One region of the Bradyrhizobium sp. USDA 4510 genome, then DNA from elsewhere that is predicted to be linked to it. Evidence: predicted binding sites of a transcription regulator. Region 1 holds the regulator's gene; each other region holds the start of a gene.
The links. The regulator LexA, encoded in region 1, represses DNA repair genes until DNA is damaged. The targets are predictions, from matches to a motif close to TGTTCNNNNTGTGTTCNG.
Positions count from the first base shown of each region.

Region 2: a site for LexA is predicted at 3,877-3,894, ahead of ACVMDN_RS37650 (YifB family Mg chelatase-like AAA ATPase). Genes of this name have one in related genera too.
Region 3: a site for LexA is predicted at 1,964-1,981, ahead of ACVMDN_RS16400 (single-stranded DNA-binding protein). Genes of this name have one in related genera too.

Region 1 is NZ_JBSSBT010000001.1:3,914,846-3,922,966, forward strand. Features, by position in the region: gene ACVMDN_RS17860 (winged helix-turn-helix transcriptional regulator) at 69-761, shown strand; gene ACVMDN_RS17865 (YybH family protein) at 863-1,309, shown strand; ZMP/ZTP riboswitch at 1,599-1,684, shown strand; gene ACVMDN_RS17870 (serine hydroxymethyltransferase) at 1,721-2,992, shown strand; gene ACVMDN_RS17875 (HAD family hydrolase) at 3,673-4,299, shown strand; gene ACVMDN_RS17880 (molybdopterin molybdotransferase MoeA) at 4,326-5,537, shown strand; gene lexA (transcriptional repressor LexA) at 5,781-6,485, shown strand; gene ACVMDN_RS17890 (hypothetical protein) at 6,742-7,170, shown strand; gene ACVMDN_RS17895 (hypothetical protein) at 7,316-7,543, shown strand; partial or broken gene ACVMDN_RS17900 (ComEC/Rec2 family competence protein) at 7,540-8,121, opposite strand, start outside.
Region 2 is NZ_JBSSBT010000001.1:8,093,987-8,102,107, reverse strand. Features, by position in the region: gene fsrB (siderophore utilization protein FsrB) at 1-1,205, opposite strand, end outside; gene ACVMDN_RS37655 (TonB-dependent siderophore receptor) at 1,232-3,223, opposite strand; gene ACVMDN_RS37650 (YifB family Mg chelatase-like AAA ATPase) at 3,946-5,484, shown strand; gene ACVMDN_RS37645 (protease-associated domain-containing protein) at 5,604-6,125, shown strand; gene ACVMDN_RS37640 (PAS domain-containing hybrid sensor histidine kinase/response regulator) at 6,229-8,121, shown strand, end outside.
Region 3 is NZ_JBSSBT010000001.1:3,610,431-3,618,551, forward strand. Features, by position in the region: gene ACVMDN_RS16390 (outer membrane protein) at 41-700, opposite strand; gene ACVMDN_RS16395 (outer membrane protein) at 957-1,703, opposite strand; gene ACVMDN_RS16400 (single-stranded DNA-binding protein) at 2,152-2,646, shown strand; gene ACVMDN_RS16405 (DUF2306 domain-containing protein) at 2,906-3,304, shown strand; gene gyrA (DNA gyrase subunit A) at 3,529-6,255, shown strand; gene ACVMDN_RS16415 (adenylate/guanylate cyclase domain-containing protein) at 6,430-7,557, shown strand; gene ACVMDN_RS16420 (tetratricopeptide repeat protein) at 7,739-8,121, shown strand, end outside.

The DNA of each region.
Region 1 (8,121 bases):
GGCTCGTCTGGGACATAGTTCAGAACCTGGACTACCTTGGTGGCCCTCGTGATGCTAAAGTTCTCGTCATGAAAGGCTATGGATCATTTTGCCCCGTAGCCAAAGCTGCGGAAATTCTCACGGAGCGGTGGACCCCGCTCCTGCTCCGCGAACTGTTGCTGGGGTCCCACCACTTCAACCAGCTTCGCCGCGGCATCCCGCAGATGTCGCCGACCCTCCTCTCCAAGCGCCTGCAAACGCTAGAAGAAGCCGGGCTAATCTCACGCAGATCAGGCGATAACGGGCATTGGGAGTACCATCCAACCCAGGCAGCCAGGGAAGCCAGGCCAATTATCGATGCAATGGGCTATTGGGGCCACAAATGGGCTCGCAGCCAGCTCACACCCAACGAACTTCACGCGGGCCGGCTCATGTGGAATATGCGCCGTTCGTTCGATCTAAGGCACATTCCATGCGACTTCGTTCTGTACATCGAGATTGCGGACGCTCGGCCAAAGCGCTGGTGGTTTGTTGTGAAGAAGGAGGAAGCCGATCTTTGCTGGGATGACCCCGGCTTCAAGGTCGATATCAGCCTCTATGCGAGTCTGCTGACGCTCGTGCAGATTTTCGTAGACGAGATGCCGCTGCTACGGGCGTGTGAGCTCGGCAAAATCGAGATCGACGGTCCCAGGCATCTTGTGAACAGCATGCGGACTTGGTTCCCACGCAGCAAATATGCCGATGAGGCGCCGGCGGCCGCAGATCGAGTCTCAGCCAGTTGAGGATATCCAGTCCACTTTCTGGACTAGTGGTTCTGCTTGCCTCGGCTATAGCGTTTGCGAATGCGCTCCCGCGCTAAGCATCTCAGCTAAAGGAGGCAAAGATGAGCCGCCCTTCTCTTCTTTCATGCACCCTGTTGTTGATCTTTACTTGTACTTGCGTCAGTCCCGCAGGGGCAGCCCCACCTGCCGACGAACTTTCCTCGGCGGCTGCCAAATGGGATGCCGCCATCAACAACGCAGACTTCGATGCCCTGTTACCGTTGTATGCCGCTGACGCCAGATTGATGCCGCCTGGTGCGCAGCCAGTCACCGGCCCTTTGGCAATCCGTAATTTCTTTGCCGGGCGGGGAAGAAGCGTCAGAGATCACAAGGTTGAGCTGCTCGATGTGTTGCCCATGGGAAAATACGCCTACACCACCTCGCATTTCACGGCCACGCTAGTAATAAATGAGAAGGCGGCGCCAATTTCTGGCAGCACCGTGAGACTGCTTGAACGCCAACCCGACGGGCAGTGGAAGATAAAGTCTCATATCTTCGTCAAGGAATAGATTCGCGGGTGCCACAGCCACACGGTCAGCCACCCCGCAAGCCTGACGGCCCGCAAGTGACGGATGGTCATGCACCTTATTGGCCCTCAGCCGAAGACGGCATTGATCATCGGGACATCGGTTCATTGGGTAAGCCGGACGTCCCTCGGTTTGGTCGCCATTGCCGTGGCTGTCGCCAGATGTTCGATCTCGCCCAACGCTGGGCCCGCGGCGGCGCCAGCAACCAACCCTTGCGAGCCCGCCGGGGATTGGATAGCCTTCTGCTCGCGATGAGCCTCGCAGGCTCATTCGTCCCTCGCGCGACTGGCGAGCTTACGTGGAATTGACCACGGTGAAGCGCGAAGGGTTTCAACGCCGTTCGCCTGGGCAACCCGTTCAGCTGATGATCCAGCGTCTTAGGGAGCCCGGACCATGCCGTCATTCCGCAATGAACTCCATCTCAACGATTCGGAAGTTGCCCTTGCGCTCGAGGGCGAAGAGCGCCGCCAGCAAGACGGCGTCGAGCTGATTCCGTCGGAGAACTACACCTATCCCGAGGTGCTCGAGCTGCTCGGATCGGTGTTCACCAACAAGTATTCCGAGGGCTATCCGGGACGTCGCTATTACGGCGGCCAGGAATTCACCGACCAGATAGAGAACCTTGCCCGCCAGCGCGCTTGCGCGCTGTTCCGCGCCGAACATGCCAACGTTCAGCCTCTGTCCGGGTCGCCAATGAACCAGGCCGTGTATCTCGGCCTGCTGCAGCCCGGCGATACGATCTTGGCGATGGACCTTTCACACGGCGGCCATCTCACTCATGGCGCGCCGGTGTCGCACATGGGGCGGCTCTTCAACTTCGCCCGCTACAAGACGCAGCCGTCAAACGGCGGCGCCATCGATTTCGATGAGCTCCGCGCCATGGCCCGGCACGTCCGCCCGAAGCTGGTGCTGTGCGGCTACAGCTCTTATCCGCGCGATCTGGATTATGCGTCCTTCAAGAGCATCGCCGATGAAGTGGGTGCACTGACCATGGCCGACGTCAGCCATTACGGCGGCCTGATCGCCGGCAACGCCTTGCGCAATCCGCTCGATGCGGGTTTCGACGTGATGACGACGACATCGCACAAGACGCTTCGCGGGCCGCGTGGCGGCATCGTTCTTTGTCGCCGGGAGTTCGCCGGCAAGATAGACGCGTCGGTGTTCCCGGGATTGCAGGGAGGTCCGCACATGAACGTTGTGGCCGGAACCGCGGTCACGCTGAAGAAGGCTTCGACGTCCGATTTTCATGCCTATGCAAGGCTGGTCATGCGCAACGCGAAGGTCCTGGCCGAAGCGTTGATGGAACGCGGCATGACGTTGATCACCGGCGGAACCGACAATCACATGATGGTCGTGGATACCGTGGCCAGCGTCGGCGTGGACGGCAGCGCGGCCGAGAACATCCTCGACGCCGTTGGGATCACCGCAAACAAGCAGATCATTCCCGACGATCCGCATCCGCCGCTCAAGCCGAGCGGCATTCGCCTCGGGACGCCGGCGGCGACCACGCGCGGCATGGGCGAGCCCGAAATGCGCCTGATCGCCGAACTCATTGCGGAGTCCCTCCGGTCGAAGGGAGATGCAGCGGTCGTCAAGCGACTGAGGTCGATCAGCGTCGAGATGTGCCGCGCTTTCCCCGTTCCGGGGATCGCGCCGCCCTCGTAGGCGGCCGACCTGCGTTCCTGTTCCGCGCCCGTCGCGTCACTCGGCAGGTCGTGAAGGTTCCCGGGGGAAGGACCGGAACGGAAATCGTTGCTGTTCGTTGGACCGCATGATCTCGAAGCGGAGCGTCCAACGCCGTGACCCGGAAAACCTTGCAAGCACGCTCGGAACAGGCGCTCGTCGTCATCATTCTCAGCACCGGTGCGCTGATCGGTTACCTCGGCTTGGCGCTGTCCAGGCTGTGAGAGCGACGCCGGCGGGCACCAAGCCGCCGGCAGGTATCAAGTCGCTTGGTACCCTGAAAGCGCGCGCGCGTGCCACTGAGTTGCCCGACGCGGCAAGCCAAGCCCCGTAGCAAAAATATAGGGTGAAACGAAGAGCAAGGCTCGGACAGATCATGTCGCGAGAATGCGGATGTTTGACGCACAAGCGACGACACCCGCCGTCGTCCCGGCGAAGGCCGGGACCCCTTACCCCAAATCTCAATTGTTGCGCGACGCTGGGGCCACGATCCCGTTCCTGATCAAATGCGGTGGTTATGGGTCCCGGCCTTCGCCGGGACGACGGTGGTGTGCGCGGGAACAGTCTCGCGATGGATGCAACGCCACGTACAATCCACACACCGGTCACTGAAATCGAGGACATTGCCGCCTGCCCGCAATTCTCGTACACGGTTTCATGCAATGACCTCGCAATTCACTCCCAACTCCGTCGACGTGCTGCTGTTCGATATCGGCCGCGTCGTGCTCGACATCAACTTTGACAAGGTGATGGCGCACTGGGCGCAGCATGCCGGGTGTGCGCCCGCCGAGCTCGCCACGCGCTTTGTCGTCGACGACAGTTTCAAGCATCATGAGATCGGCCGGATCGACGACGCGGCATTCTTCGAGAATCTGCGCCGGACGCTCGGCATCAACATCACGGACGCCCAGTTCCTCGAAGGCTGGAATGCGATCTTCACCGGCGAGATGCCGGGCATCGCCCCGCTGCTCGCGGCGGCCGCCAAGCGGATGCCGCTCTACGCCTTCTCCAACACCAATCCGGCCCATGTCGCGCATTTCTCGGTCACCCATGCCGAGCTGCTCAGCCATTTCCGCAACGTCTTCCTGTCCTCGAGCATCGGCTTCCGCAAACCCGACGCCGAGGCCTATGATCATGTGGTAAAAGCCATCGGCGTGCCGGCGTCGCGGATCCTGTTTTTCGACGACCTGGCCGCCAATATCGAAGGTGCGCGGGCCCGCGGCCTTTATGCTATCCACGTGACATCGACGGATGACGTGGCAAGGGCTTTGACCGCACTTGGAATTTGAAGATTAGGAATTGAGGAACTCTGAGCGTGGCCCTGATGCCGGTTGCCGATGCCCTGTCCGCCGTCCTCGCCGGCGCCGAACCGCTGCCGGAGGAGATGGTCGCGCTCGATGCCGCCTACCACCGCACGCTTGCGCACGACCTCGCGGCGCTCCGCACCCAGCCGCCGCAGCCGATGTCGGCGATGGACGGCTATGCGGTGCGCGCCGCCGATGCGGCTGATCTAAAGGCCCGGCTCAAGGTGATCGGCGAAGTCGCCGCCGGCCGGCCGTTCGACCGGACGGTCGGCGCCGGCGAGGCGGTGCGGATCTTCACCGGCGGCGTGATCCCCAATGGCGCCGACGCGGTGATCATCCAGGAGGACACCGCCGTCGACGGCGACCACATCACGATCACGGAGGCCGCCAGCGTCGGGCGGCACATCCGCCCGGCTGGGGTCGACTTCCGTGAGGGCGAGGTGCTGCTCGCCGGCGGCAGCCGCCTGTCCGACCGCGCGCTGTCGCTGGCGGCCGCCATGAACTATCCGGGACTTGCGGTGCGCCGCCGCCCGAAGGTCGCGGTGCTGGCGACCGGCGACGAGCTGGTGATGCCGGGCTCGCAGCCCGGCCCCGGCCAGATCGTCTATTCCAACGGCTACGCGCTGCGGGCGCTGGCGCGCGCCGAGGGCGCCGAGACCGTCGACCTCGGCGTTGCCGCCGACACGGTGGAGGCGACCACGGCGGGCATCCGCCGGGCGCGCGAGGCCGGTGCCGATGTCCTGATCACGACAGGCGGCGCCTCGGTCGGCGACCACGATCTCGTCAAGCGGTCGCTGGAAGCCGAGGGCGTCGACATGACGTTCTGGCGGATTGCGATGCGGCCCGGCAAGCCGATGATGCATGGCCGGCTCGGCGCGATGAGGGTGATCGGCCTGCCCGGCAATCCGGTGTCGTCCTATGTCTGCGCCTTCCTGTTCCTGGTGCCGTTGATTCGGGCGCTGAGCGGCCGGAAAGTGATTCATCATCGCCGCACGAGCGCCCTGCTCGGCCGCGACCTCGCCGCCAACGACCAGCGCGAGGACTATCTGCGTGCACGGCTCGAAGCGCGCGAGGACGGCACGTTGATCGCAACGCCGGTGACGCAGCAGGACTCGTCGTTGCTCGGGAATCTCGCTGCGGCACGGGCACTTCTCGTGCGCCCGCCGTTCGCGGCGGCGGCCGTCGAAGGCAGCGAATGCGAGATCCTGACACTGCCCGAATAGGGTTTTCGCGCCCCGCCGATTGTGCGTTGCCCGACACGTTCACCGGAAATTAAGTGGTTGCGGAACACATATCGAACATATAGTGTCCGTTCATGATTTGTTTCGAGTGCTGGTGTCTACATTCGGGAAGCTGCATGGAAGCAGGTGCATCGAGCACATGCTCCTGAGGTCAGGCCCGGCCTGCAGGCCCCACCAGAAGAGTCTCGGAATCGAACGACGCTATCAACCGGGGGAATACTCGAGATGCTCACGCGCAAACAGTACGAACTACTGCGTTTCATCAATGAACGTCTGAAAGAGGCCGGCGTACCGCCCTCCTTCGACGAGATGAAGGATGCGCTCGACCTGCGCTCGAAGTCCGGTATCCACCGCCTGATCACTGCGCTGGAGGAGCGCGGCTTCATCCGCCGTCTGCCGAACCGCGCCCGCGCCATCGAGGTCATCAAGCTGCCCGAACTCTCGGCCGGCGGCGGCAACGGTCGCCGCGGCTTCACGCCCAGCGTCATCGAAGGCACCCTCGGCCGGCGCGCCAGCACGCCGCCGATTGCCGAGGACGACGGCAACCGTCCGGTCGCGGTCCCCGTGATGGGCCGGATCGCCGCCGGTACGCCGATCGAGGCGCTGCAGACCCGCAGCCACACCATCAGCGTGCCGCCCGACATGCTCGGCGCCGGCGAGCACTACGCGCTCGAGGTACGCGGCGACTCGATGGTCGATGCCGGCATCCTCGACGGCGACATGGCGCTGATCCAGCGCAACGACGTCGCCAATACCGGCGACATCGTGGTGGCGCTGATCGACGAGGAGGAAGCGACCCTGAAGCGCTTCCGCCGCCGCGGCGCATCGATCGCGCTCGAGCCGGCCAACACCGCCTATGAAGTGCGCATCCTGCCGCCGAACCGGGTCCGCATCCAGGGCAAGCTGATCGGCCTTTATCGCAAATACTGAATTGCAAATACTTGCGGCGGCCGGGAACGAGCAACACGTCGGATCGTTCCTTGCATGATAGTGTAGCGTACGGCCTGCCCGATGCGCTCCGATACCTCTCGCGCAGCGTCGCGTGTTTGTGATCGGAGCGATCTCGGACCAGTCGTACAATCGCCCAGAAACGAGCAGACGCTCGTTCGCTATCGTCCACTCTGGTAGAGGCCCTAATGCCTCAAGGAGAGGCAGGGGTCGCTACCTCGAAATGAGGAGCCATCCGATGTGTGACTATAGTCTGCACGCCGTGGCATCGCGCCCCGCCATTGTCGGAGAGACGCTGATCACGACGACGTTCCGCGGCACGTCGACCCGCGGCTTTGCTTCGGAGAATGACCCCACTGTCGCGGTCTGCATGCTGCCGGGCACCGAGCTCGCTTTCGCCGAGAACGTTCGCTACGACAGCCGCTGGATCTGGACCAAGACGCTGAACTATCGCGTCGGCGTATTCAACGAAGTCGAGCCCGACGTGCCCGATCGGCATCATGATGCGGTCGAATTCCCCGACGGCAGCCATGTGCTGGTGACCCAGCTGGTCGAGGGACAGCGCGTCAGCGTGCTGCAATTGCCGGCGCTGCATCCGCCGGTCGAGCAGAAGCCGAAGGTTGTGGAGCGGCGGCCTTCCGCATTCGCAACGCTGTTTTTGGGTTGAGCGCATCGTCGCCGTGGAATGAGCTGTTCGGCGGCGGATGACCTAAGCAATTTCGGGCGACCCCGGACTCCCGCTTCCGGGGCGCAGAAGGAGATTTGCGTCGGCCGGCACCTTGGCGCATCATCGGGTACGGAGGACGTGCGCGGTGGTCGATAAGGTCACATGGCAAAAGGCTGGACGCGTCACGGAACCGGGCCGCTACATGTTCCGGTTCGGTTGGCTGACGGTAACGGCCGACGACCTGAAAGTCTGGGAGCAATTTCCCGAGGCTTCCTTCACTCTCGTCAAGAAGCCCGACGCCGGCCCCGACTCCGACGAATACCATCTCGGCCTGTTCGAGCTGCCGAGCGCGCCCTTGCCGGACCACGGCTAATCATCGCCCTGCAGATCGGTCTCGGCCGGCGTCGCATCCACCGCAGGCCGCGGCGCGGGGGCGCGTAGCGTCGTCTCGCTCTCGCCGTCGCCGGGAACCGCCGGCGACCACGGCCGGTCGATCCCGCCGGGCTTGACCGCATCGACGACGTAGCCGTCCCTGCTCCGTCGCAGCACCAGCGCGCCGTGGCGGCGCAGCCGCTCGGCATCGATCACCGATGCCGCGCAGCCCTGCGGCGCCGGCCGCGCCGTCACGATCAGGCCTGCGCGCTCGCAGTCGTCCACTAGGGCCTCCGGCCGGGTCGCCGGCGCGACGAAGGCGCCGCCGGGTCCCTAGGTCACGCAGCCGCTGGCATCGCAGGAGACGCCCTCGCCGAGCGACGCATCGGTGGCGGTGCGCGCGTCGGCGTCCGCCGCCAGCCACTCCTTGACCAAAAATGCATCCTTGGCGCTGTGCATTAGATGCAGCCGTCCATCACCGCCACGCACCGCGACATTGCGGCCGTCGCCCGAGATCAGCACGTCCGGCTGCGGCACCCTGAGCGCCCAGACCGAGGCCACCAGCAGCAGCACCGCACC
Region 2 (8,121 bases), 4.2 Mb from region 1:
ATCACGACGCCCGTCACCGACAGCGTCGCAACCACCAATCCCATCAGCGAGATCAGGATGCGCCCGGGCAGGCCGGCGATCCGGCCGGAATGCAGCGGAAACTGCATCTGCACGAACACGTCGGCCGCTGTGCCGACCCATGGCAGCCGCTCGCCGAGCGGACGGCCGTCCTCGCTGTCGTAGTAAAGCTGCGCCGGCCCGACGCCCGCGGCGCCATGTTCGTCGCCCGGCTCGAAGAATGCGACCGCATAGACGCCATGCGCCGGACCATAATTGATCGAACCGGCCGGTGTGGTCCAGCCGCGCGCCTTGCCGTCGGCCGCGGCGCGCGCGGCGATCTCCGCATAGGTGATCCTCGGCTCGATCGGATCGTCGAGATGACGATATGGTCGCTGCTCGTAGGGTGTCGGCGTGTAGTTGGACACGGTCTTCATCAACGGCGAGAACACCTCGAAATAGAGGTTCAGCGAGAATGCCGTGAATGCGATCACGAACAGCAAGGCCCAGGTCCACAGGCTGAAGGCGCGATGAATGTCGAAATTGATTCGATAGGCGCTGCCTGAGGTCTTGATCTTCCAGGCCGGTGCCCAGCGGGTCCAGAAACTCTTGCCGCGTGCGGCCGGTATCGCCGCCGCCCGCTGCGCCCTTGCGCGCCGCCGCGACGGCAGGGTCAGGTAGAAGCCGACGAAACAATCGATCGTCCAGATCACGGCGATGACGCCGAGGAAGCGCATGCCCCAGCGATCGCTGCCCCAGAATTCAGGGATATGCATCGTGTAATGCAGCTTGTAGAGGAATGAGACGAAGTTTTCGCGGGTCACCGGCCAGACCGCGCCCCAATAGCGGCGTCCGAGCTCGGCGCCGGTGTTTGGATCGAGAAAGACCTGGTTGTAGTCGAGCGCGTAGCGCTTGCCGGTCGCCGGATCGATCCGCGGCAGCACGAAGAACCACAGCGACTCGCCTTTCTCCGCCGTCATGAACATGTGGACGACGCGGGCGCGATGATCGCGCTGCTCGATCAGCCGGGCGAGCTCGACGGACTGGATCGCCGGTCCGGAGCTCGTCACCTCGAACAGCTTCCTGTTGAGCACATCGTCGATCTCGTGGTCCCACGAGATGATCGCGCCGGTGATGCCCGAGAAGAACAGGAAGGCCGCGGTGACAAGGCCCGCCCAGCGATGCAGTCGTCCGAAGATGGGTCTCATGGGGATTTCAGCAAGTTGTGGGGTGATCACCAGCGATAGGTCAGCTTCGCGATCGCCTTGCGGCCCTCCGCGTAGAAGCAGCTGGTGTTGCCGTAGCAGGCTGCCACGTAGCGCGTATCGGCAAGGTTGGTGACGTTGAGCGAGAGGCGATAATTGTCCCTGGTATAGGCGACGAGCGCATCGACGACCGTCGACGCCGGCACCTTGAAGGTGTTGGCGTCGTCACCGAACGTCGATCCGACATAGCGGACGCCGGCCCCGAACTGGACGCCGGCGAGCGGGCCGCCCTGAACGGTGTAATCGCCCCACAGCGAGAAACGGTTGAGCGGCACCGTGGTTGGCGCCTTGCCGACATTGACGGGATCCTTGGTGACTTCAGCGTCGACATAGGCGTAGCCGCCGCGGATGTTGACGCCCTCGACCAGCGTCGCGGTGCCCTCGAGCTCAACGCCGCGCGACCTGACTTCGCCGGTCTGCTCGGCGAAATAGAACGGCGGGGCGTAGGTGACGACGTTGGACCGGGTCAGGTCGAAGGCGGCCAGCGTGATCAGCGCATTGATGCCGACCGGCTGGTACTTGACGCCGATTTCGTACTGCACGCCGGACTCCGGCTTCAGCAGCTCGCCGGCGGCATTGGTGCTCAGCACCGGCAGGAATGACTCCGAATAGCTGAAATAGGGCGCGATGCCGTTGTCGAAATTGTACATCACGGCGGCGCGACCGGTGAATGCCGAGGCGTCGGTCGACGTCGACGTTTTCGCGAGATTGTTGTCGAGGTCGGTAGTGACGAAATCCTGCCGCCCGCCAAGCAGAAACGACAGCCGGCCGAGCCTGATCTGGTCCTGCAGATAGAGGCCGGCCTGCGACTGCTTGATGCCGGTGTCGTCATACGGTCCGTTGTTGGTCCAGCTGTTGGTATAGACTGGCGCGAAGACGTTGAGCTTGCCGGTGCTGTAGCTCGAGGCCATGTCGCGGAACGAGGTGTTGCGGTAATCGACGCCGAACAGCGTCGTGTGGCTCAGCATGCCGGTGACGAACTTGCCCTGCAGCTGGTTGTCGACCGCGAAGGAATCGATCGTCGAGCTGCCGCCGGCGCCGCCGCGCGACAGCAGGCCCGCGGCTTCGTCGGCCGCCGATGCATAGCCGGTGCCGTAGAAGCTCTTCTGCTCGTTGTGCATCCACGAATAGCGCAGGTTCTGGCGGAAGGTCAGCGCCTCGTTGAAGTCGTGCGACAGCATGTAGCCGACCGAGGATTGCTCGGTGTCGAACTGGTTGAAGCCGGGCTCGCCGACGAAGCGCGTGTTCGGAATGTAGCGGCCGTTATTGGCCCAGACGGTGCCGGACGGCGGCAGGAATTGCAGGCCCCAGCCGGTGCGTTCCTTCTGGTAGTTCGCGAGGAAGGTGATCGTGGTGTCCTCGTTCGGCTTCACGGTGACGGCGGGCGCGATGAAGACGCGATTGTCCTTGGTGTAGTCGACCTGGGTCTCGCCATCGCGCGCGACGCCGGTCAGGCGCCACAGCACCGTTCCTTCCTTGTTGGCGCGGCCGCCGATGTCGAACTCGCCCTGATAGCGGTTGAAGCTGCCGCCCGACAGCGACACTTCCCCGAACTCGCGTGCAGTCGGCAGCTTGCTGACATAGTTGAGGATGCCGCCGGTGCCACTGCCGCCGAACATCGCCGAGGATGGCCCCTTCAGGACCTCGAGGCGCTCGGCTCCGTACGGATCGAGCCCGAGGAAGTGCACATAGTTGCTGCTCGGCAGCCGCAGGCCGTCGAGATAGAGGCCCGGCATCGTCATGTCGAAGCCGCGGATCTGCAGGCCGCCGAAGCGGGTGTCCGAGCCGCCATTCACGTCGCCGCTGACGCCTGCGGTGTAGCGCAATGCCGCGCCCACCGATTCCGCACCCTGGTTCCTGATCTGGTCGGTCGTGACGACCGAGATCGATTGCGGGATTTCGATCAGCGGCGTGTCGGTCTTGGTCGCCGTGCCCGAACGCGTGGCAACGAACCCGACCACCGGACCGCCGGCTCGCTCGCCGGCGCCGGCACCGGATCGTGCCGCAGCTGGCGTCGTCGCCTGCTGGGATCGAGCCACACGATTGGCGCGGCTCGCGCGTGCGGCCACCGGACGACGAACCGGTTTTGCATTCGCAGTGATCGCGCGCTGCTGAGGCGCGTCCACGCTCACCGGCGGCAGTTCCGATTGCGCGTCGGCGCGTTCGGTCGCGACTCCTGCGGCAAGGACGGCGGCGGTACATAGACCGATCGTTCGCAGCGCTGGATGTTGACGGGTGGAATGCGAAACAAGTCGACCGATCACGCGAAGGCGCCCCTGATGTCAGCCTGGATGGATTTGTGATCCGGCTCTACAGCGCGGGGCTCGCGAGTACAGACCTCGGCAGTTGGAATAGATCGAGACTGCGCGCGCGATCAGCGTGCGATCGCTGAAACAGCGGGGAAATCGACGACGCGCTGCGACAATAAGCGCGCGATGCTCGTCGTGCTGGAATGATTCTTGAGAATGATTCCTGCAGTTGTCGACGATGCGAGCTGTGTTCGATCGCGCGAGGCGCGCGTCATGGCGCCGACGCCCGACGCCTCCGCGCCGGCCGGAAACGGATGCGCCGCGCGGTGAACTGGTACCGGGCGACCAGCCCTCGGCGCCGCGAATGTTCCTGTAATGTTCTTGCACTTGCCGCCCGGTTCCGCTACCTTCGATTGCGGAAGAATAGGGGCAGCATGGTCCAGCGCGTTTCCACCGTCGCATTCGAGGGGATTGAAGCCCGCGCGGTCGACGTGCAGGTGCAGGTCGCGCCGGGATTGCCGGCATTCGCAATAGTAGGCCTGCCCGACAAGGCGGTGTCGGAAGCCCGCGAACGCGTGCGTTCGGCGCTGATCGCCTCCGGCCTCGCGCTTCCCGCCCGCCGCATCACCGTCAACCTCGCACCCGCCGACCTGCCCAAGGAGGGCAGCCATTACGACCTGCCGATCGCGCTCGGCCTGATGGCGGCGATCGGCGCGATCCCGCCGGATGCGCTGAACGGCTTCACCGTGCTCGGCGAGCTCGGGCTCGACGGCTCGCTCGCGCCGGTGGCGGGCGTGCTGCCCGCGGCAATCGGCGCCAATTCGCGCGACGAGGGATTGATCTGCCCGGCCGCCTGCGGCTCGGAAGCCGCCTGGGCCAGTCCGGACATCCAGATCATCGCGGCAGATTCGCTGATCCAGATCGCCAACCACTTCAAGGGCACGCAGGTGCTGTCGCGGCCGCAGCCGAAGGTGCATGAGCGCGAGGAAACGCTTTTGGACCTGCGCGACATCAAGGGCCAGGAGAGCGCGAAACGCGCGCTCGAGATCGCCGCCGCCGGCGGTCATCATCTTCTGATGATCGGCTCGCCCGGCGCCGGCAAATCGATGCTGGCGGCGCGACTGCCCTCGATCCTGCCGCCGCTGTCGCCGTCGGAGCTGCTCGAAGTCTCGATGATCGCCTCGGTTGCCGGCGAGATCCGCGACGGCGCCCTGACCGCGCGACGCCCGTTCCGCAGCCCGCATCATTCCGCCAGCATGGCCGCGCTGACCGGCGGCGGCATGCGCGCCAAACCGGGCGAGATCTCGCTGGCGCATCAGGGCGTGCTGTTCCTCGACGAATTGCCGGAGTTCGATCCGCGCGTGCTGGATTCGCTGCGTCAGCCGCTGGAGAACGGCGAGGTTTCGGTGAGCAGGGCCAACCACCGCGTCACCTATCCGGCGCGCTTCATGCTGGTCGCAGCCATGAACCCGTGCCGTTGCGGCCATGCCTATGAACCCGGCTATTCCTGCAAGCGCGGCCGGCTCGACCGCTGCACCGGCGACTACCAGATGCGGATCTCCGGCCCGCTGATGGATCGCATCGACCTGCGGATCGAGGTGCCCGCCGTGACCGCGGCCGATCTGATCCTGCCGCCGCCGGCGGAGGGATCGGCCGAGGTTGCCGCCCGCGTCGCGGCCGCGCGCGACATCCAGCTCGCGCGCTATGCGGCTGCCGGCATGCCGCATGTCCGCACCAATGCGGAAGCGCCGAGTTCGCTGCTCGAGACCATCGCGCAACCCGACGCGCATGGGCAGAAGCTGCTGCGCGAGGCCGCCGACAACATGCACCTCACCGCGCGCGGCTATCACCGCGTGCTGCGGGTGGCGCGCACGCTTGCCGATCTCGACGGCGCCGAGACGATCGGCCGGCTACATCTCGCCGAAGCGCTGTCTTATCGTGCATTGGCCGACGATTTGCGCCGCGCGGCGTGATCTCCGCCGGCTTCCGGCCGGTGCCCGCCGCGTCAACGTGACAGTAACCACTCTCATTTACGCTCCGCAAACCATAAGCACCGCGATCGGCGGCAAGCTTGGGTCGAGCGAGTTGTGTCATGTTGCGTTTGAAGATTTTGACCTCGGTGGTCCCCCTTGCCGTGGCCGCGGTCCTTGCCCGCGCCGAATTCCTGCCGGGCCCGCGGCCCTGCATCGAGGTGGGCGGCGCCACGATGCAGATCGCATCGATCCCCTGGCTGGCGCAGCTTCACGTCAGCTTCACTGACGACCCCAGCCAGGCCACCGTCCGGGTCCAGATCGCCGACAGCGCCGACGCCGCCGACTTCACCGTGATCGACGACATCGACGACGCCGAGGCCGGCGCCTGCGAGAGCAGCGCGACGGCGCAGCTGATCGGGATTTCCGGCGATGCCTCGGCAACCGGCCCCGTCATCTATCTGACGCGTGATGCTGGCCCGTCCGACTACCGTGTCTTCGTGCAATCGAAGACGTTCTCGGTGCGGGATGCCGCGGCCTTGATCGTCAGCGCCCGCGGCGGACACCGCCGACTTGAAGCCGCATCGCCCGCACCTGACACGCGCGTCCCGAACCGGGTCATGGCGGAATTAACCTCCCACTAACCCTGTTCTGAGGGCAGCGCGAAATGGCCACCAATTTCAAGCACTTTGCAAGCTGGCCGACGCATCGTCAGCGCCAGATCAAGCTGTCTCAGGGTCACCATTGATGGGGCGTTTCTTCCGGATCAAGTTGCGCCTTCGCCGCTTCCTCCGGCGCCATTCCTGGCTCGCGACGATCGTGCGCTCGTTCACGATCTTCTCCGTCGCGTTTGGCAGCGCCTTCGGGTTCATTTCGGGCGCGCTCTCGCAACAGAGCGGCTACGATCCCAATGCATTCGCGATCGGGGTCAGCTTCCTGTTCGCGCTCGCCTGCCTTTGGATCGTGACGCTCGGCATCCGCCTGCGGCTGATGCGCAAGCGGCTGCGCACCATCGCCATGCACAATGAAGCGATGGCCGACCGCAACTGGGAACTGCAGGAGGCCGAGCAGCGCGCCTCTACCCTGTTCGAGGCGCAGGACGATTTGATCGTGCTGCGCGACCTCGACGGGCTCATCACCTATGCCAACGATGCCTATTGCGAGCTGGCGCAGAGGCCCCGCAGCGAATTGATCGGCAGCACCGCGACGCTGAAGGTGCTCGAACAAGGCGACACCGCGCTCGAATCCAACGGCACGCGGGTCTACGACCAGAAGATCGAGGGACCGCTCGGACCGCGCTGGATCGCCTGGCGTGAAGGCCTCGTGCGCAACGATGCCGGCGCGCCCGCGGAAATGCAGAGCGTCGGCCGCGACGTCACCGACCGCACCGAGAGCGAGCGCGCGCTCGCCGAAGCGCGCGATCAGGCCGACGCCGCCAACCGCGCCAAGTCGCGCTTCCTTGCGATGGCGAGCCACGAGATCCGCACCCCGCTGAACGGCATCATCGGCATGAGCGGATTGCTGATGGATACGCAGCTGACGTTGGAGCAGATGACCTACGTCAAGGCGGTCAAGACATCCGGCGACGCGCTGCTCGCGCTGATCGAGGAGCTGCTCGATTATTCCAAGATCGAGGCCGGCAAGATCGATCTCGAACACCGCGCGTTCGCGCTGTCCGGCCTGATCGAGGACATCACCGAGCTGCTGGCGCCGCGCGCGCAGACCAAGGGCATCGAGATCGCCGCCTATGTCGACGAACGGCTGCCGATGCAGGTGACCGGCGACGCCGCGCGGCTGCGTCAGGTGCTGCTCAATCTCGCCGGCAACGCCATCAAGTTCACCGCGACCGGTGGCGTGGCGCTGATCGTCGAGCCCGGCATCTGGCCGAACGAGATCAGCTTCCTGGTCCGCGACACCGGCATCGGCATCGCGCCGGAAGCGCAGCAGCGCATCTTCCGGGAGTTCGAGCAGGCCGACGACCGGATCGCGCGCAGCTATGGCGGCACCGGCCTCGGCCTCTCGATCAGCGACCGCATCGTCAAGCGGATGGGCGGCCGCATCACGCTCGCAAGCACGCCGGGCGCCGGCTCGACCTTCGAGGTGTCGATCCCGCTCGTCGCCGCCGATACCGGCGAGGCCAACGGCTTCGCCGCGCCCGACTTGACGGGACAGTCGATCATGCTGGTGGCGCCACACAGCATCGAGGTCTCGCTGATCTCGCGGCGGTTGCAGCGCTGGGGCGCACAGACCTGCATCGTGTCGGATGCCAACGTCGCCGAGGCGCTGCTGCCGGAGCGGAGCTGGCATGCGGTGCTGATCGACCACACGCTTGGCACGCCGACGATGGAGGCGTTTGCCGACGCCTCCCGCCTCCATGCAACCCATCGCATCGTGATGTTCACGCCGGCGACGCGGCAGGACCTTTCGGCTTCCGAGTCAGCCATGTTCACCGGCTACCTGGTGAAGCCATTGCGCGCGTCGTCGCTCGCCGCGCGCCTGACCGCATCGCCGGAAGTCGCTGCGCCGAGCCTTGCGATCGAGGCGGCCGCCGAGTCCGCGCCCACAGCGCTTGCATCCGCGCTGCCGGACAAGGGGTTCTCGATCCTGGTCGCCGAGGACAATGAGATCAACGCGCTGTTG
Region 3 (8,121 bases), 300 kb from region 1:
CGATCTGACCGCCGATGGCGGTCAGGCAATTCGCTCAGGCTTAGTACTTGGCGACGATCGGGCCGCCGAAGTGATAGTTGACGCCGAACTGGGCGCTGTGCAGCTCGAGCGTACCGGACGGCACGCCGAAATAGTTCTCGCTGTCGAGGCTGCGATACAGGTATTCGCCCTTGATCGACCACTGCGGCGCGATGAACGCCTCGACGCCGGCGCCGACGGTCCAGCCGGAGTGAAAGTTGCTCTGCGAGGCGGTCACGCCGAGCGCGGTGACGCTGACCTCGTTGTTGGCCCAGGCGTAACCGCCGGTGCCATAGAACAGCACCTTGTCGACGGCGAAGCCGAGGCGGCCGCGCACGGTGCCGAGCGAGTCGATCTTGCTGCGGGCGGTGACGCCGAGCGCGGAGACCGATGCGTCGATGTCAGCGCCTGCGGCGTCGACCTCGAGGCCGTACACGATGTTGCCGGCTTGCCAGTTGTAGCCGATGGTGCCGCCGCCGAAGCCGCCTTCCATGCTCGGGGTGCCGGAGTTCTCGCTGGCGTAGCCGCCGAAGCCACCGACGTAGAAGCCGGTCCAGTTGTAGATCGCGGCTGGCGGCGGAGCCTTCACGTAAGGCGCGCGTGCCGCCATGTCGGCGGCCATTGCCGGTGCAAAAGCGCTCAGTGCAAACATGCCGGCCGAGGCCAGCAAAACAGTCCTCATTTTCAAAGTCCCAGTCCCATTTTCTTGTTGTCCCTTCAGATATCTTGAAGAGAGCGTCACAGCAGTGTCGCGTGACGTGCTGGTGCTTCTACAGAGAAATGCCGGAACGTGTGTATCCGCGAAACCACAACGCACCGAAAACGGCCCCGGTGAGGTGCGCGTGCACACGCAACGAAAAAGCCGGCGCACAAACAGGCGCAAACAAAAAGGCCGGCGCGAGGCCGGCCTTTCGTCTGGATCAATCGGCCTGGCGCGATCAATAGCGCGCGACGACCGGACCACCCCACTTGTAGTTCACGCGGACGGTAACGAGGTCGACGTCCTGGCGATCGCGGATGGTGCTGTTCAGCGTGCCGTTGGGGGCGATCAGGTTATAGGTCTTGTCCTGCATGAACAGGTGGTCGTATTCGATGCCCGCGGTCCAGTTCGGCGCGAAGCCGACTTCGATGCCGGCGCCGACGGTGCCGCCCCAGCGGGTGTCGCTGGCGCTGCCGACCAGCACGCCGGTTGGGGTGAAGTAGGTGTTGAAGCGGTTGTCGGTCAGCGCCGCGCCGCCCTTGGCGTAGAGCAGCACGTTGTTGACGGCGTAACCGATCTGGCCGGTGAACAGGCCGAACGCGTCGATCTTGGACTGGTTGGTGAACAGGCCCGGGAAGATCGCGCTGTTGTTGCTGCCCTTCAGGTCAGCCCAGTCGCCCTGCGCTTCGAGGCCGAACACCCAGGCGCCAGCCTGCCAGCGATAACCGATCTGGCCACCGGCGACGCCGCCGGTTGCATCATGGCAACCATCTGATGCGAGGAAGATGCCGGCCGGGAGCTGGTCCCAGCAATTGTGGCTCGAGCCCCAGCCGCCGTTGGCGCCGATGTAGAAGCCGGTCCAGTCATAGATCGGGGCAACCACGGGCGGCGGCGCCTTGGTGTACGGGCGCGCAGCGAGATCGGCAGCCGCGGCAGGCGCAGCAAACGCAATCAGAGCAACCGTACCGAGCAAAAACTTCTTCATTATCAATCCCCCAGCACCCCGATCGGCTTCCAAACGGTCCCGAAGCACGATCCCAGACGCGAGCGCCCGCGCCATGGTTGGAGCTATACGCTGATTCAACCGAAAACGCAGTCTCCCAAATGCAACACTCGCGGGAGAAGTATCGATAAGGCAAGCTGCTGATTTGTTTGTTGTTTTTCTAAATCTTGCTGCCGAGCGTCGGCCTGCACCGAGATCGACTGCCGCTCTGACGGCACTCGCCGCTTCTACGGATGGTTGTGGCGAACAAAACTGGAACGATGCCGGATCCGGTGCTATATCCCGATATCCGTGGATAACCGCGAGACGGCAAAGGCGACGAGCCGGCACCGGCGTATAGGGTCATCCACGACGCCTGCGGCGTAAGTGGCGAAGGTTGAGAGTGGCGGCCGAATGTCCGGACGCCCGGTTTTTGAGTGGAGATGATGCGATGGCAGGAAGCGTGAACAAGGTGATCCTGGTGGGAAACCTCGGCAAGGATCCGGAAATCCGGCGGACGCAGGACGGCCGTCCGATCGCAAACCTTTCCATCGCCACCTCGGAAACCTGGCGCGACAAGGGCACCGGCGAGCGCAAGGAAAAGACCGAGTGGCACCGCGTCGTGATCTTCAACGAGGGCCTCTGCAAGGTCGCCGAGCAGTATCTGAAGAAGGGCGCCAAGGTGTACATCGAGGGGCAGTTGCAGACCCGCAAATGGACCGACCAGAGCGGCGTCGAGAAGTACTCGACCGAAGTCGTGCTGCAGGGCTTCAACTCCAACCTCACCATGCTCGACGGGCGTGGCGGTGGGGGCAGCAGCTTCTCCGATGATGGCGGCAGCGATTTCGGTTCGGCCGGACCAGTCAGCTCGGCGCCGCGCCGCGCCGTCGCCGCGGGTGGTGGCAGCAGCCGCAACAGCGACATGGACGACGACATCCCGTTCTGAGCAGCGGTCGCGCTTCCGTCGATTCCGTCAGGCGCCGTTCCGTGAAGATCATTTCCCGGAACGGTCGTTGCGATCGGCACCAGCAATTTCCTCGTGTGGAATATGAGGATAACCCGGTAACTCTCTGTCAGAACGTCGGTGGTTCGACGTAAGGGGATGCGGGTTCCCTGGACTTTGACACAGCCTGATGTAAATGATATTTACATTGGCCTGCGGCATTTGATGCCTGGCCGCGAGCTTCACCCGAGGGCCGGCCATCATGAGCCTCGCGCCATTGCTCGACGCCGCGCCTGCGATCCCGCTCCACGCCTTTGCCGCGATGGCCGCCTTCGTGCTCGGCTCCATCCAGCTCGCCGCCCCCAAGGGCACGCTGCCGCACCGGACCCTGGGCTGGATCTGGGTGATCCTGATGCTGGTGGTCGCCGGAAGCTCGTTCTGGATCCATCAGATCCAGCTGGTCGGTCCCTGGAGCCCGATCCACCTGCTGTCGATCTTCTCGCTCGCCATGCTGGCGCTCGGCGTCACGGCCGCACGGAGCCACAATGTCCGCCGCCACAGGTTCACGATGATCGGCATCTTCTTCGGCGCGCTGCTCATCGCCGGACTGTTCACCTTGATGCCCGGGCGGATCATGCACGCAGTGGTTTTCGGCCACTGACTGGCGAGGCGAACTGCCACTGGCGAGTGGCGAATAGGGATTTTTCCATCCGCTATTCGCCATTCGCCACGCGCTTCCCGACCAGGCAGCCGGAACCTCGGTGCTCCACCCGTAAGTGCATGAAAAAACGAACGGAAAAACGGCTTGCCGGAGCCGCGCAAGGGTGGTTATCAGGCCCCTGATGGGCTATATGATTCCCCAGCAGAACCGACCGGATTTCCCCTTTGTCCGATAACGACGACCACAAGCCCGGCGAGCCGCCGGGACCCTCAGATATTCGTCCCGTTTCCATCCTCGACGAGATGAAGAAGTCCTATCTCGATTACGCGATGAGCGTGATCGTGTCGCGTGCGCTGCCCGATGCGCGCGACGGGCTCAAGCCGGTGCACCGGCGCATCCTCTATTCGATGCATGAGCAGGGACATACGCCGGACAAGAAATACGTCAAATCCGCCCGCGTCGTCGGCGACGTGATCGGTAAATATCACCCGCATGGCGACCAGTCGATTTACGACGCGATGGTCCGCATGGCGCAGGATTTCTCACTGCGCGTGCCGCTGATCGACGGCCAGGGCAATTTCGGTTCGGTCGACGGCGATCCGCCGGCCGCCTATCGATATACCGAAGCGCGGCTGACCCGGGCGGCGCTCGCCGTGCTGGCCGACATCGACATGGAAACGGTCGATTTCCAGCCGAACTACGACAACTCCGAGCAAGAGCCGTCGGTTCTGCCGGCCCGGTTCCCGAACCTTCTGGTCAATGGCGCGGGCGGCATCGCCGTCGGCATGGCGACCAATATCCCGCCGCACAATCTCGGTGAGGTCGTCGATGCCTGCGTGGCGCTGATCGACAATCCGGCGCTCACGATCGACGAACTGATCGACATCATTCCCGGACCGGACTTCCCGACCGGCGGCGTCATCCTCGGCCGTCAGGGCATTCGCAGCGCCTACCACCTCGGCCGCGGCTCGATCGTGATGCGCGGCAAGGTGACGATCGACACCATCCGCAAGGATCGCGAAGCGATCATCATCACCGAGATTCCCTATCAGGTGAACAAGGCGACGATGGTCGAGCGTATCGCCGATCTCGTCAAAGAGAAGAAGATCGAGGGCATCGGGGACCTGCGCGACGAGTCCGATCGTGACGGCTATCGCGTCGTCATCGAGCTGAAGCGCGAAGCGGTGCCCGACGTGGTGCTGAACCAGCTCTACCGATTCACACCGCTGCAGACCAATTTCCCGGCCAACATGCTGGCGCTGGATTCCGGCCGTCCGCAGACGATGAATCTGAAGGACCTGCTCACCATCTTCGTCGCGTTCCGCGAGCAGGTGGTGACCCGGCGGACCAAGTTCCTGCTCGGCAAGGCGCGCGACCGCGCCCACATCCTGGTCGGCCTCGCGATCGCGGTCGCCAACATCGATGAGATCATCCGCGTCATCCGGACCTCGCCCGATCCGAACACCGCGCGCGAGGCCCTGATGTCACGCGACTGGCCGGCACGCGACGTCGAGGCGATGATCACGCTGATCGACGATCCCCGGCATCGCATCAACGAGGACGGCACGCTGCGGCTGTCGATGGAGCAGGCCAGGGCCATCCTCGACCTTCGCCTGCAGCGCTTGACCGCGCTGGGCCGCGACGAGATTTCCGAAGAGCTCGACAAGCTCGCGGCCGAGATCGCCGACTATCTCGACATCCTGCGCTCGCGCGCCCGCGTGCAGGGCATCGTCAAGACCGAACTGGCCGAGGTGAAGCAGCAGTTCGCCACCCCGCGCAAGACCGTGATCATCGAGCAGGAAGGCGAGGTCGAGGACGAGGACCTGATCCAGCGCGAGGACATGGTCGTCACCGTGTCGCATGCGGGTTACGTCAAGCGCGTGCCGCTGTCGACCTACCGGGCGCAGCGCCGCGGCGGCAAGGGCCGCGCCGGGATGCAGACCCGCGACGAGGATTTCGTCTCGCGCCTGTTCGTGGCGTCCACGCACACGCCGGTGCTGTTCTTCTCGTCGCGCGGCCAGGTCTACAAGGAGAAGGTCTGGCGGCTGCCGATGGCCGCGCCGAACGCGCGCGGCAAGGCGCTGATCAACATCCTGCCGCTGGAGCAGGGCGAACGCATCACGACGATCATGCCGCTGCCGGAGGATGAATCCTCCTGGGCCAATCTCGACGTGATGTTCGCGACGACCGGCGGCACCGTTCGCCGCAACAAGCTGTCCGACTTCGTCGACGTGCGCCGTTCCGGCATCATCGCCATGAAGCTCGGGGAAGGCGAGGCGATCGTCGACGTCCAGATCTGCACCGAGCATGACGACGTGCTGCTGACCGCCGCCGGCGGCCAGTGCATCCGTTTCCCGGTCACCGATGTGCGCGTCTTCACCGGCCGCACCTCGATGGGCGTGCGCGGCATTGCGCTGCCCGAGGCCGACAAGCTGATCTCGCTGGCGATCCTGCGCCATGTCGAGACCACGTCGGACGAGCGCTCGGCCTATTTGAAGATGCGCCGCGCCGTGGCCGGCGAGGCCGCGACCGAGGAGCCGGTCGAGGCCGAGGGCGAGGAGACAGCGAATGCGATCCAGCTGTCGCAGGAGCGCTATGCCGAACTGTCGGCGGCCGAGCAGGTGGTGCTGACCGTCTCCGTCAACGGCTATGGCAAGCGGACCTCGTCCTACGAGTACCGCACCACCGGCCGCGGCGGCAAAGGCATCGTCGCGATGAGCGTCAACAACCGGAACGGCAACCTGGTGGCGTCGTTCCCGGTCGAGGACGCCGACCAGATCATGCTGGTCACCGACAAGGGTCAGCTGATCCGCTGCCCGGTGGCCGATATCCGCGTCGCCGGCCGCTCGACCCAGGGCGTGATCGTGTTCGACACCGCCGAGGACGAGCACGTGGTCTCGGTCGAGCACATTCCTGAAGAGGAAAACGGCGAGAACGGCAACGGCGGCTAGCGCCGCCGTTTCGGAGAACCCCCAGCCCGAATGCAGCCAACGGGGCGCGCACAACATGCGCGCCCCGTTGACAGGCTCCGCGAAATCCGGCGGCCTGCCTTACGCCCCTAGCCCAAGGGCAACGCCCTATGCTTTGATGGGGTCCGGCGGATCTACCGATTTCGGGAGGCCGTTGTGACCGATCATCGCGTTGAGCGGCGGCTTGCAGCTATCCTGGCGGCTGATGTGGCCGGATATAGTCGGTTGACCGGCCTGGACGAGGAAGGGACACACGTCCGGCTGAGGGAGTGTCTGCGTGGACTCGCTGATCCCAAGATCAGCGAACACCGTGGCAAGGTCGTCAAGCACACGGGCGACGGCATGCTCGCCGAGTTCGGCAGTGTCGTGGATGCGGTGCGTTGCGCCATTGAGGTCCAGCGCGGAATGGCCGAGCGAAATGCCACGGTGCCGCAACTCAAGCGGATCGAATTCCGCATTGGCATCCACGTCGGCGACATCATCGTCGATGAAAACGATATCTTTGGAGACGGCGTCAATATCGCCGCCCGCCTTGAAGGGATCGCGGAGCCCGGCGGGATCTGCATCTCGGACGATGCGCAACGTCAAATCCGCGGCAAGGTCGATGCCGTGTTCGAGGACATGGGCTCGCAGAACCTGAAGAACATTGCTGAGCCGATGCGCGCGTGGCGATTGAGGATAAACGCGGGCCATCCCGCTAGCGCCCCGACCGAGCCGCCGGTCGACAGCGCGCAAGCTCTGGCGCTCCCTGACAAGCCGTCGATCGCCGTGCTGCCGTTCGAGAATATGAGCGGCGACCCCGAGCAGGAATACTTCGCGGACGGAATGGTCGAGGAAATCATCACGGCGCTGTCGCGCTTCAAATGGCTGTTCGTGATCGCCCGAAATTCGAGTTTTACCTTCAAGGGCCGGGCGGTCGATATCAAGGAGGTCGGCCGCAGGCTCGGCGTCCGCTATGTCCTTGAGGGGTCTGTGCGCAAGGCCGCGGGGAAGGTTCGCATCACCGGGCAGTTGATCGATGCGGTTACCGGAACGCACATCTGGGCAGACAGGTTCGAGCGTGACCTGACGGACATATTCGCTCTCCAGGACGAGGTGACCGTCGCCGTCGTCTCGGCCATTCAACCAAAATTGCTGCAGATCGAAATCGGCCTGTCGGCACGGCGACCAGAGAACCTCACCGCCTATGATTTCTATCTCCGCGCCATGCAGCAGCATTACCTGATGACCCGCCGACGGGTTGGCCGAGGCGATCAGGCTGGCGCATCGTGCTTTGGAGCTTGATCCCCGGTTCGGCTTTGTCGCCGCTCTGGCAGGTCTCGCTCACATGCAGAACATCCTTTGGGGGCATGCCGTCGATCCTCAATTTGACCGCAAGGAAGCGGTCCGGCTGCTTCGCCTGGCATTGAGCATCGACGATGGTGATGCGGAAACATTAGCCTGGGTTTCCCTCACCTCGGCGTACATGGTCGGCGATTGTGAGAGTGAGATCGAATTGGCCGACCGGGCGGTCGCTCTCAATCCGAATTCATATCGCGCATGGACCGCCAGAGGCAGCGTCTACAGAGTTGCCGGGCTTCCCGATGAAGCGGTCCGGAGTTTTGAACGCGCCATCCGCCTGAGCCCGTTAGACCCGCGGCTACCCATCACGTTTGTTGGGATGGGGATGGCCTTCATCGAGCTTCGCCGCTTTGACGAGGCCATTGCCGCAGCGAATAAATGCCGGCGCCAGAATGCCTCCTATTCGCTGGCCTACCGTTGTCTCGCGTCCGCGTTCGCTCATCTCGGACGCGACGCGGAGGCGCGCGAGGCGGCGGCGCTCCTGCTTCAGCTCGATCCCGCCTTTAC